DNA from 3 places in the Streptomyces sp. SYP-A7185 genome. Region 1 is predicted to be linked to each of the others. Evidence: riboswitches for the same ligand, from Rfam matches in the RefSeq annotation. Region 1 holds a riboswitch; each other region holds the start of a gene.
The links. Region 1 has a riboswitch for cobalamin ahead of QBL25_RS11675 (cobalamin biosynthesis protein). Riboswitches for the same ligand answer to the same signal wherever they lie in the genome.

Region 2: linked by a shared signal. The riboswitch ahead of QBL25_RS16960 (CbtB-domain containing protein) and the one ahead of QBL25_RS11675 (cobalamin biosynthesis protein) in region 1 are both predicted to bind cobalamin.
Region 3: linked by a shared signal. The riboswitch ahead of QBL25_RS36710 (energy-coupling factor ABC transporter permease) and the one ahead of QBL25_RS11675 (cobalamin biosynthesis protein) in region 1 are both predicted to bind cobalamin.

The regions. Positions count from the first base shown of each region.
Region 1 is NZ_CP122310.1:2,654,965-2,658,226, forward strand. Features, by position in the region: gene QBL25_RS11665 (anion permease) at 1-782, shown strand, start outside; gene QBL25_RS11670 (hypothetical protein) at 795-1,031, shown strand; cobalamin riboswitch at 1,138-1,281, shown strand; gene QBL25_RS11675 (cobalamin biosynthesis protein) at 1,388-2,329, shown strand; gene QBL25_RS11680 (cobyric acid synthase) at 2,326-3,262, shown strand, end outside.
Region 2 is NZ_CP122310.1:3,877,426-3,880,687, reverse strand. Features, by position in the region: gene QBL25_RS16970 (class F sortase) at 1-172, shown strand, start outside; gene QBL25_RS16965 (CbtA family protein) at 153-962, opposite strand; gene QBL25_RS16960 (CbtB-domain containing protein) at 983-1,204, opposite strand; cobalamin riboswitch at 1,236-1,358, opposite strand; gene QBL25_RS16955 (GAF and ANTAR domain-containing protein) at 1,724-2,479, opposite strand; gene QBL25_RS16950 (glycoside hydrolase family 6 protein) at 2,641-3,262, shown strand, end outside.
Region 3 is NZ_CP122310.1:8,406,079-8,409,340, forward strand. Features, by position in the region: gene tsaD (tRNA (adenosine(37)-N6)-threonylcarbamoyltransferase complex transferase subunit TsaD) at 1-512, shown strand, start outside; gene QBL25_RS36705 (GNAT family N-acetyltransferase) at 512-1,150, shown strand; cobalamin riboswitch at 1,236-1,420, shown strand; gene QBL25_RS36710 (energy-coupling factor ABC transporter permease) at 1,450-2,172, shown strand; gene QBL25_RS36715 (energy-coupling factor ABC transporter substrate-binding protein) at 2,172-2,576, shown strand; gene cbiQ (cobalt ECF transporter T component CbiQ) at 2,583-3,262, shown strand, end outside.

The DNA of each region.
Region 1 (3,262 bases):
ACACCGACACCAAGGCGACCGCCAAGGGCTACCGCACCGGTCAGATCGCCTCCGCGGGCCTCGTCTCGCTGGCGCACGGCACGAACGACGCGCAGAAGACGATGGGCATCATCACGCTCGCCCTGATCACCGGCGGCGTCCTCAACCCGGGTGCCAACCCCCCGATGTGGGTCATCGTCTCGGCCGGTGTCGCCATCGCGCTCGGCACGTACCTCGGTGGCTGGCGCATCATCCGCACGATGGGCAAGGGCCTGACGGACCTCGCGCCGCAGCAGGGCTTCGCCGCCCAGACCAGCGCCGCGACCGCGATCCTCGCCTCCTCGCACATCGGCTTCTCGCTCTCCACCACCCAGGTCTGCTCGGGCGCCGTGATGGGCGCGGGCCTCGGCCGCAAGGGCGGCGTGGTCCGCTGGTCCACGGCGACCCGCATGTTCGTCGCCTGGGGCCTCACCCTCCCGGCCGCCGGTCTGGTCGGCGCGGGCGCGGAGTTCCTCACCAAGCAGGGCCCCTGGGGCGTCGCGGCGACCGCCGCGCTCCTGGTGACCGGCTCGGCCGTGATCTGGGTCCTCTCCCGGCGCAACGCCGTCGACCACACGAACGTCACGCACGACGAGAACGGCCCCGACGCCGAGCCCGCCGGTGTCGTGACCACCGCGATCGCCGCCGTCACACCGCCGCCCACCGGTTCGGCCGTGACGAACATGGACGTCAACCTCGTCAAGGCCACCATCCCGGCCCCGAACAGCACCGTGGCGGACCCCGCCCGGCCCGCGACGGTGTAAGGAAAAGTCAGCATGGACATCGACTGGGCAGCCCTCGGCTCCGTCTTCGGAGTCAGCCTCGCGGTGACGGTGGCCCTGGTGGGCCTCTTCACCCTCGGCATCATCGGCCTCTCCAAGCACGAGGCGGCCACGTCCGGCGCCACCACCTCCGGGGGCGGCTCCGCGGCGGCGGCACGCACCGGCGCGTACGCCTGCTTCGCCCTGTGCGCGGCAGCCGTTGCCTACGGGATCTACCTGATCGTCGCCTGACGACCGGAACTTCGGGTGGGGTGCGGGACGCTTCGGCGGCCCGCACCCCACCTTTCTCTGTGGGCCTCCGCACACTCTCCCGTCCCAGGTCAACGGCAAGTTGACGGGCGTTCGTGGGCGTGGTGGACTGCCGGAGCCATTACGGCAGCAGGAGAGGAAGCCGGTGTGAATCCGGCGCGGTCCCGCCACTGTCATCGAGGAGCTGACTCCTCGGGAGCCAGGAACTCTCGCCGCCGATCACGTCGAACCAGGGCGCGGACACCCTGAGTGAGGACATATCGCCATGCGCGGCCGCCCGTTGCCGGACCCGTTCCCGAGCGTCAGCTCACGTCGCGGCACAGCGACCGGCTGAAGCCATGCGTGCCGATCGCGACTTCGCGTACGGCGCCGCCGCCGGCCTCCTCGGTGATCTGTTCCTCGGCGACCCTCGCCGCGGGCATCCGGTCGCCACGTTCGGGCGGGCCGCCGCTGCCGTCGAGCGTGTGCTGTGGCGCGACCACCGCGGGTGGGGCGCCCTGCACGCCGTGGTGTGCGCCGGGGGCGCGGCCGCCGCCGCGGCCGCCGTCTCCTCTCTCGTACGTGACTCACGTGCCGCCTCCCTCGCGCTGACCGCCGCCACCACCTGGGCCGTGGTCGGCGGGACCTCCCTGGGGCGGGAGGCGCGGGCCGTCGGCGGTGCGCTCGCCGCCGGGGACATCGAGGTGGCCCGCGAGCGGCTGCCGCATCTGTGCGGGCGCGACCCGCAGGCGCTGGACCGCGACGGCATCGCGCGGGCCGTGGTCGAGTCCGTCGCCGAGAACACCTCCGACGCCGTGGTCGGCGCGCTGGTGTGGGGCGCCCTGGGCGGTGTGCCCGGGCTCGTCGCCTTCCGGGCCGTGAACACGCTCGACGCCATGGTCGGGCACAAGTCCGTGAAGTACCGCCGCTACGGCTGGGCTTCCGCGCGGCTCGACGACGTCATGGGCTGGCCCGGAGCGCGACTCACCGCCGTCCTCGCGGTCGCCGCCGGGGACCGCCCGCGGGATGCCGTCCGCGCCTGGCGGGACGACGCCGACCGGCATCCGAGCCCCAACGCCGGGCCCGTCGAGGCCGCCTTCGCGGGGGCGTTGGGCGTACGGCTCGGGGGGACGCTCTCGTACGCGGGGCGCGTCGAGCACCGGCCCGTCCTGAACGGGGAAGGCCGGGGCGTCGAGGTCGCCGACATCGAGCGGGCCGTGAAGCTGTCGCGGCGGGTGGGGCTGCTGGCCCTCGGCGTCGCGGCGGCCGTGAGCACACTACGGAAAGGCAGGACCTCATGAGCGGTGGACTGCTCGTCGCCGGGACGACGTCCGACGCCGGGAAGAGCGTCGTCACCGCCGGCATCTGCCGGTGGCTGGCCCGCAAGGGGGTCTCCGTCGCGCCCTTCAAGGCACAGAACATGTCCCTCAACTCCTTCGTCACGCGCGAGGGCGCCGAGATCGGGCGGGCCCAGGCCATGCAGGCGCAGGCCGCCCGGGTCGAGCCGAGCGCGCTGATGAACCCCGTGCTGCTCAAGCCGGGCAGCGACCGCAGCAGCCAGGTCGTCCTCATGGGCAAGCCCGTGGGAGAGATGAGCGCCCGCGGCTACCACGGCGGGCGGCAGGAAGCGCTGCTGTCCACCGTCGTGGGATGCCTGGAGGAACTTCGGGGCAGCTATGACGCCGTGATCTGCGAAGGCGCGGGCAGCCCCGCCGAGATCAACCTGCGCCGCACCGACATCGTGAACATGGGGATCGCGCGGGCCGCCCGCTTCCCCGTGGTCGTGGTGGGAGACATCGACCGCGGAGGCGTCTTCGCCTCCTTCTTCGGGACCACCGCCCTGCTGAGCGCCGAGGACCAGGGCCTGGTCGCCGGGTACCTCGTCAACAAGTTCCGGGGCGACGTCTCGCTGCTCGAACCGGGGCTCGACATGCTCCACGAGCTCACCGGGCGGCGCACGTTCGGCGTGCTGCCGTTCCGGCACGGCCTCGGCATCGACGAGGAGGACGGCCTGCGCGTCTCCCTGCGGGGCGCCGTGCGGGAGTCCGTCGTCGCTCCCCCGGTCGGCGCCGACGTGCTGCGGGTCGCCGTCTGCGCCGTACCGCTGATGTCGAACTTCACCGACGTGGACGCCCTGGCCGCCGAACCCGGTGTCGTCGTGCGGTTCATGGACCGGGCCGAGGAACTCGTCGACGCCGATCTCGTGATCGTGCCGGGGACGCGCGGCACGGTCC
Region 2 (3,262 bases), 1.2 Mb from region 1:
CGTCCAGGTCATCAGCCGCGACCGCTTCGACGCGAAGAAGGCGTACGGCCCCCACGAGGAGGGCCGCGCCGAGCTCCGCCTGATCACGTGCGGCGGCTCCTTCGACCGGGCGACCAAGACCTACTCGGCGAACGTGGTGGTGTCCGCCTACCTCACCGGGGTGGGGCCGTAGGGGCCGCACCGGGGCGCGAGGGCACTCCCGCCGCCCTCGCGCCCGCGGCGCGGCCCCTGGCCCCTTCCCGGGCCGCCCGCAGGCCCAGGCCGCCGAAGACCGCCGCGAACACGGCCCACAGCAGGGCGTGCGAGGCGATCGACAGGACGCGGAAGTCCCACAAGAGCACCGCGTCGACCGGGACCGGGTCGGGGTTGTCCGGGAGCAGGAAGAGCACGGCGAGGACGGCGACCGTCGTGAGGGCCGCCGCGGCCTGCCGCACCGGATCGGTCCGCGTGGCCAGGCGTACGTACACCTGCCGGACCAGAAGCATGCCGAGGACGCCGATCACCAGGGCCGCGCACCACAAGGCCTGGCGGTCGCCGACCGTGTCCGCGTCGCCGACGCCCGGCGGGTTCGCGGGGTAGCGCAGGGCGGGCAGCAGCGAGACCGCGAGGAAGGCCGCCGCCGCGAACGCCACGGCGCGCGGCCACGGGGCGGCGTACGGATCGCGGCGGTGCACCAGGGCATAGGCCACCGCGAAGAGGACACCGACGGCGAGACCGGCGACGAGCGTGGTGACCACCAGACCCGCGTGCTGGGTCGACCGCGTGAACAACTCCTCGTGGTGCCGCGCGTGCTCCTGGACGGCGGATCGTCTCTCCTCGGCGCGGATCGCCCGGTCCATCAGGGGCTCGGCGAGCAGCAGGGAGAAGAGACCGGCCGCGAGGCCCGCCGCTCCGCCTGCCACGAGCCCCCGGCCGAGCAGGGGCAGCACGGGTGAGGACGACGACGAGGGCACGGTGGGCATGGCGCCGGGTCCGTCCCCGGTCAGTGGCACGGCGCACCGAAGAGGTGCCGGCCGTCGTGGGCGAACTCGTGGAGGTAGCTGCCGGTCGCCGAGATCAGCGAGCCGTTGTCGACGAAGAGGGCGTAGAGCGCGATCAGCGCGATGACGGTCGCGGCCGACGCGACGAGCCAGTCGCGGGTGCGGGCCGTGGCGTCCTGAGCCGTCGCCGTGCCGGTGTGCGGTGCCGCGGTGTGCAGTGCCATGTCGAAGCGCCTCCTTCTGGGGTTCCACGCCCCGAAGCAGGAGTACGACGGCTCAGTTCCTGGCTTCCGCACACCCTCGCGGCGTCCGGTCACAGTGGCGGGACCGCCCCGGCGTCGCACCGGGTTCCTGTCAACCGTCGCCTCGATGTATGGACTTGTCGTCCGGAGAGTCCCATTTGCGCATGGACACTGTCAACGGTCCCGGAGCCTGTCCGTGGAAACCGCTGTCTGCCTGAATCCGTTCAACCAGGCCCGGTCGGCGGCCCGCTCCCCCCGGAGCCGTCGACCGGGCTGGTCCTCGACCGCGCGCGCTCGAGCTGCGGGAGTAACCCGGCGCCGGCGCGGGAGGTTCAAGGGCCAACCCCGCTGTTGCGGGATGGGCGATCAGGCCGGGGGCTTGGGCCGTTGTCTCGACTCTAGAACGGATGAGCGCCGGAGCCTAGGGGTGGATTGACGCCAAGTCGTGATCCGCTTCCTCTCCGTGATCTCCGCAGGTGGTGCCGGTTCCCGGGATGACCTTCACTCTGGTTCGGACCAACCGCCGCGCAGCGTCGCGTCGTCGAGCGATCCCTTGATCACTTCCGTGGCCACCAGGTCCATGACCAGGCGTTCTCTGCGCGCGTACCGCCGCAGTACGTCGAAGGCCTCGTCCACGCCGGTGTGCCAGCGTTCGGCGAGTATGCCTTTGGCCTGTTCGATGCGTACGCGGCTGGTCAGGGCGGACTGGAGCTGGGTGGCGAGGGTCCGATACTGCGTGTAGGCACGGTGGTTGTGCAGACCCACCGCGGTGGCGTCGGCGATGGCCTGCGCGAGCCGCACCTCGGCTTCGGTGTGCGTGTTCCGGGAGGTGTCGGGCACGAAGATGTTGAGCGCCCCGAGCAGCGCCTTGCGCAGCCGGAGCGGGACGGCGTACGTCACGCCGATGCCCTGGCGCCGGGCCAGGGCGGTGAAGTCCGGCCACCGTTCGGCGGGTTCGGTCTCCGCGAGCCGCACCGGCGGCACGGGCAGCCCCGTGCCGAGGCTCTCCACGCAGGGCCCTCCGCTGTGCTGGGCGCCAAGCAGGCCGAGTGCGAGATCCCGGGGGTGCCCGCCGGTGGCGATCGCGGGGGAGCCGGCACCGTCGAAGATCACCCCGGCCGCGGAGGCGTCGAGGAGCTCCACGCAGTGGCCCGCGACCCGGCCGAGATAGATCTCCGGGTCGAAGTCGTCGTCCAAGGTGTTCGAGGTCTCCACCAGGACGTGGGCCAGCCGTAGTTCAGAGGTGCGATCCCGCATGGTCTCCTCCCCGTGAGAGCCGCCCCGCCCACTGCGTCTACCCCCGAAGGCCGGGCTGTAACAGGTCTCCTACAGGTCTCCGCCGCGGCCGGGCGGGCCTCGTGGCCTGGGTGTGCGTATGTCAGGATTGAGAATCGGACAGTGCACCCAAGGGGGAGTGGATGTACCACAAAGGCACCGGCCGCGGTCATCGGATCGCGGTCAGGGGGTTGCAGGCCGCGGCGGCGTTTGCGGGGGCTGCGCTGCTGCTGTCGGGGTGCTCCTCCGATGACGGCTCGGGCGAGGAGGAATCCTCGGGACAGCCGGTCAAGCAGCAGCCCAAGGGTTCCGACCCGTACTGGGTCAACCCGGAGGGGAACGCGGCCAAGCAGGTCGCCGCGTACGAGAAGGACGGCAAGAAGGACGACGCCGGGCTGATCCGGAAGATCGCCGAGCAGCCCGTCGCGGAATGGATCGTCCCGGAGAACGCGGAGGACCAGGCGCGCGGCTTCACCGAGGCCGCGCAGAAGGCCGACAGGGACGCCCTGCTGGTCCTCTACAACATCCCGCACCGCGACTGCGGGCAGTACTCACAAGGCGGCGCGGCGGACGGCAACGAGTACCGCGCCTTCATCGACCAGGTGGCCGCGGGCATCGGCGACCGCAGGGCCACGGTCATCCTGGAGCCGGACGCCGTGCTCCACATGGTCGACAACTGCACGCCCGAGCAGTTCCACGAGGAGCGTTACGACCTCCTCAAGGGCGCCATCGGCAAGCTCAAGTCCCTGAAGAACACCAAGGTGT
Region 3 (3,262 bases), 5.8 Mb from region 1:
GCCCCGCCGTCGACCGCGCGGCCCGCGGCGGCGATCCGCGCGCGGTGGCCTTCCCCCGCCCGCTCACCGGGCCGGGGGACGACCCCTACGCCTTCTCCTTCTCCGGGCTCAAGACCGCCGCCGCGCGCTGGGCCGAGGGGCACGCGGGACGCGAACTGCCGGTGGCCGACGGCGCTGCCTCGCTCCAGGAGGCCGTCGCGGACGTCCTGACCCGCAAGGCCCTTGCCGCCTGCCGGGACCACGGCGTCGCCACCCTCGTCGTGGTCGGCGGGGTCGCCGCGAACTCACGGGTGCGATCGCTAGCCGAGGAGCGGTGCGCGGCGGCCGGCGTGCGGCTGCGCGTCCCGCCGATGACCCTGTGCACGGACAACGGCGCGATGATCGCCGCCGTCGGTGACCTGCTCGTACGGGCCGGGGCCGAACCCGCCCCGTGGGACGTGTCGATCGACCCGTCCGCCACCTTGGAGTACGCGGCCCTGCGGCCGGTGGCCGCGGCGGCGAAGGCCGCCTGATGGCGACGGTCGTCCGGTCCCTGCGGGGCGAGCAACTGCTCGCGCACACCGCCGCCTTGCGCACGGTCTACGCCGAAGCCTTCCGCCTGCCGCCCTGGCACGAGGACGAGGAGCGGGTGGCGGCGTTCTTGGTCCGGCTCCGGGACGACGTGCGGCGCCCCGGGTTCACCGCGGCGCTCGCCCTGGAGGGGACGGACGTCACCGGGTTCGCCACCGGCTGGACCACCCCCGACCCCTTTCCCGCCGGCCGCTGCTACCCCCAGGCGGCGGCCGGACTGGGCCCCGGGCGCGCCCGGTCATGGCTGTGCGGGGCCCGGGAGATAGACGAACTGGCCGTACGCCCCACCGCGCAGGGCACCGGAACCGGGGCGGCCCTGCTGGCCGCGATGGCCTCCGACGCGCCCGACGGCCGGGTCTGGCTGCTGACGTCGGTCCGTTCGCCCCAGGCCATGCGCTTCTACGACCGCCAGGGCTGGACCCAGGCGACGCATCCCTCCCCCGACGGCAAGGGCCTCGTCGTCTTCCTCGGACCGCGCCATCCCGCGCGGACGCTCGCGGTGACCGGCGGCGGACAGGATGCGGCCGCCCGGGCGGCGAGGGGCGTGCCGGGCGCGCACCTGCCGACGCACGGGGGCTGACCAGGGGCGTACGCCCCCGGCCGGATGCGCCCGCGCGTGCCACAGGTGGAGCGGCCCACAAGTTGTCAGGAAACTCGGATGCGCACTAGGGTCACCACGCCTTGGTGCTCGGGAAATCCGGTGTGATGCCGGTGCGGCCCTCGCCACTGTGATCGGGAAGTCCGGCTCCAGCCCTCGCGGCAGCCACTGGGTGCTCACGCACCCGGGAAGGCGGAGTCCGGTCGGTACGACCCGTCAGCCAGGAGACCGGCCAAGGCGCGTTGTCCATCCACGAGGTGCTGGAGAGGGTCTGCTTAGCCATGCACATAGCCGAGGGTTTCCTCCCCCCGGCGCACGCGATCGCCTGGGGTGTCGCGTCAGCGCCGTTCGTCGTCCACGGAGTCCGCTCCCTCACCCGTGAAGTCAAGGAACACCCGGAGAGCACTCTGCTCCTGGGTGCCTCCGGAGCCTTCACTTTTGTCCTTTCCGCGCTGAAGATCCCCTCCGTCACGGGCAGTTGCTCGCACCCGACGGGCACGGGGCTCGGCGCGATCCTGTTCCGGCCGCCGATCATGGCCGTGCTCGGCACGATCACCCTGCTGTTCCAGGCGCTGCTGCTCGCCCACGGCGGGCTCACCACGCTCGGCGCCAACGTCTTCTCCATGGCGATCGTCGGACCCTGGGCGGGGTACGCCGTCTACCGCCTCCTGAAGCGGTTCGACGTGCCGCTCATGGTCGCCGTGTTCTTCGGCGCGTTCGTCGCCGACCTGTCCACGTACTGCGTCACCAGCGTCCAGCTCGCCCTGGCGTTCCCGGATCCCGGCAGCGGGTTCATCGGCGCGCTCGGCAAGTTCGGCGGCATCTTCGCCGTCACGCAGATCCCCCTCGCGGTCAGCGAGGGCCTGCTCACCGTCCTGGTGATGCGCCTGCTCGTGCAGTCGAGCAAGGGCGAGCTCACGCGGCTCGGCGTCCTGCTCCAGGGCAAGAAGACGGACCCGAAGCAGGACACGGACACCAAGACGGAGACGGGGGCCAGCGCCTGATGAGCCGGAACGCGAAGATCAACACTCTGCTCCTCCTCATCGTCGCCGCGCTCGCGGTGCTGCCGCTGGCGCTCGGCCTCGGCGACGACGAGAAAGAGCCGTTCACCGGGGCCGACGCCCAGGCCGAGACCGCCATCACCGAGATCAAGCCCGACTACGAGCCGTGGTTCTCGCCGCTGTACGAACCCCCCTCCGGGGAGGTCGAGTCGGCGCTCTTCGCCCTTCAGGCGGCACTGGGCGCCGGCGTCCTCGCGTACTACTTCGGTCTGCGCAAGGGGCGCCGCCAGGGCGCGGAGATCGCACGGGCCGAGCAGGGCCCCGCGGAGCAGACGCTCACGGGAACCGCCCCCGCGCAGAAGGCCTCCGCGGGGGAGAGCACCCGGGCCGACGCCGAACAGGTCTGACCCGGCGTGCTGCCCATCGACGCGGCGGCGCACAGCAATCGCTGGCGCCGCCGCCACCCCGTGGACAAAGCTGTGCTCGGGCTCGGCCTCACCGCCCTGGCCGTCTCCCTGCCGCCCTGGCCCGGCGCGGCCCTCGTCCTGGTCGCCGCCCTGGCCGTGCTGCTCGGTCCCGCCGGTGTGCCGCCCGGCAAACTGTGGCGCGCCTACCGCGTACCGCTCGGCTTCTGCGTCACCGGCGCCCTGACCCTGATCGTCCAACTCGGCGGCCCCGACGGGTTCGTCACGCTCGCCGACGGCGGCCCCGCACGGGCCGGCGGTCTGCTCCTGCGCACCTCGGCGGCCTCGCTCGGCGTCCTGCTGTTCGCCTTCACCACCCCCATGTCGGACCTGCTGCCCCGTCTGGTGAGAGCCGGGGTGCCCGCGCCGGTGGTCGACGTGGCCCTGGTCATGTACCGGATGAGCTTCCTGCTCCTGGACTCCATGAGCCGCATCCGGCAGGCGCAGGCCGCGCGCCTGGGCCACACCACGCGGGCCGCCACCTGGCGTTCCCTCGGCGGGCTCGGGGCCACCGCGTTCGTGCGGGCCTTCGACCGGGCGACGCGGCTCCAGGCCGGGCTCGCCGGCCGCGGGTACGACGGCACCCTGCGGGTGCTCGTGCCCGAGGCCCGGATCTCCCGGCGCTTCGT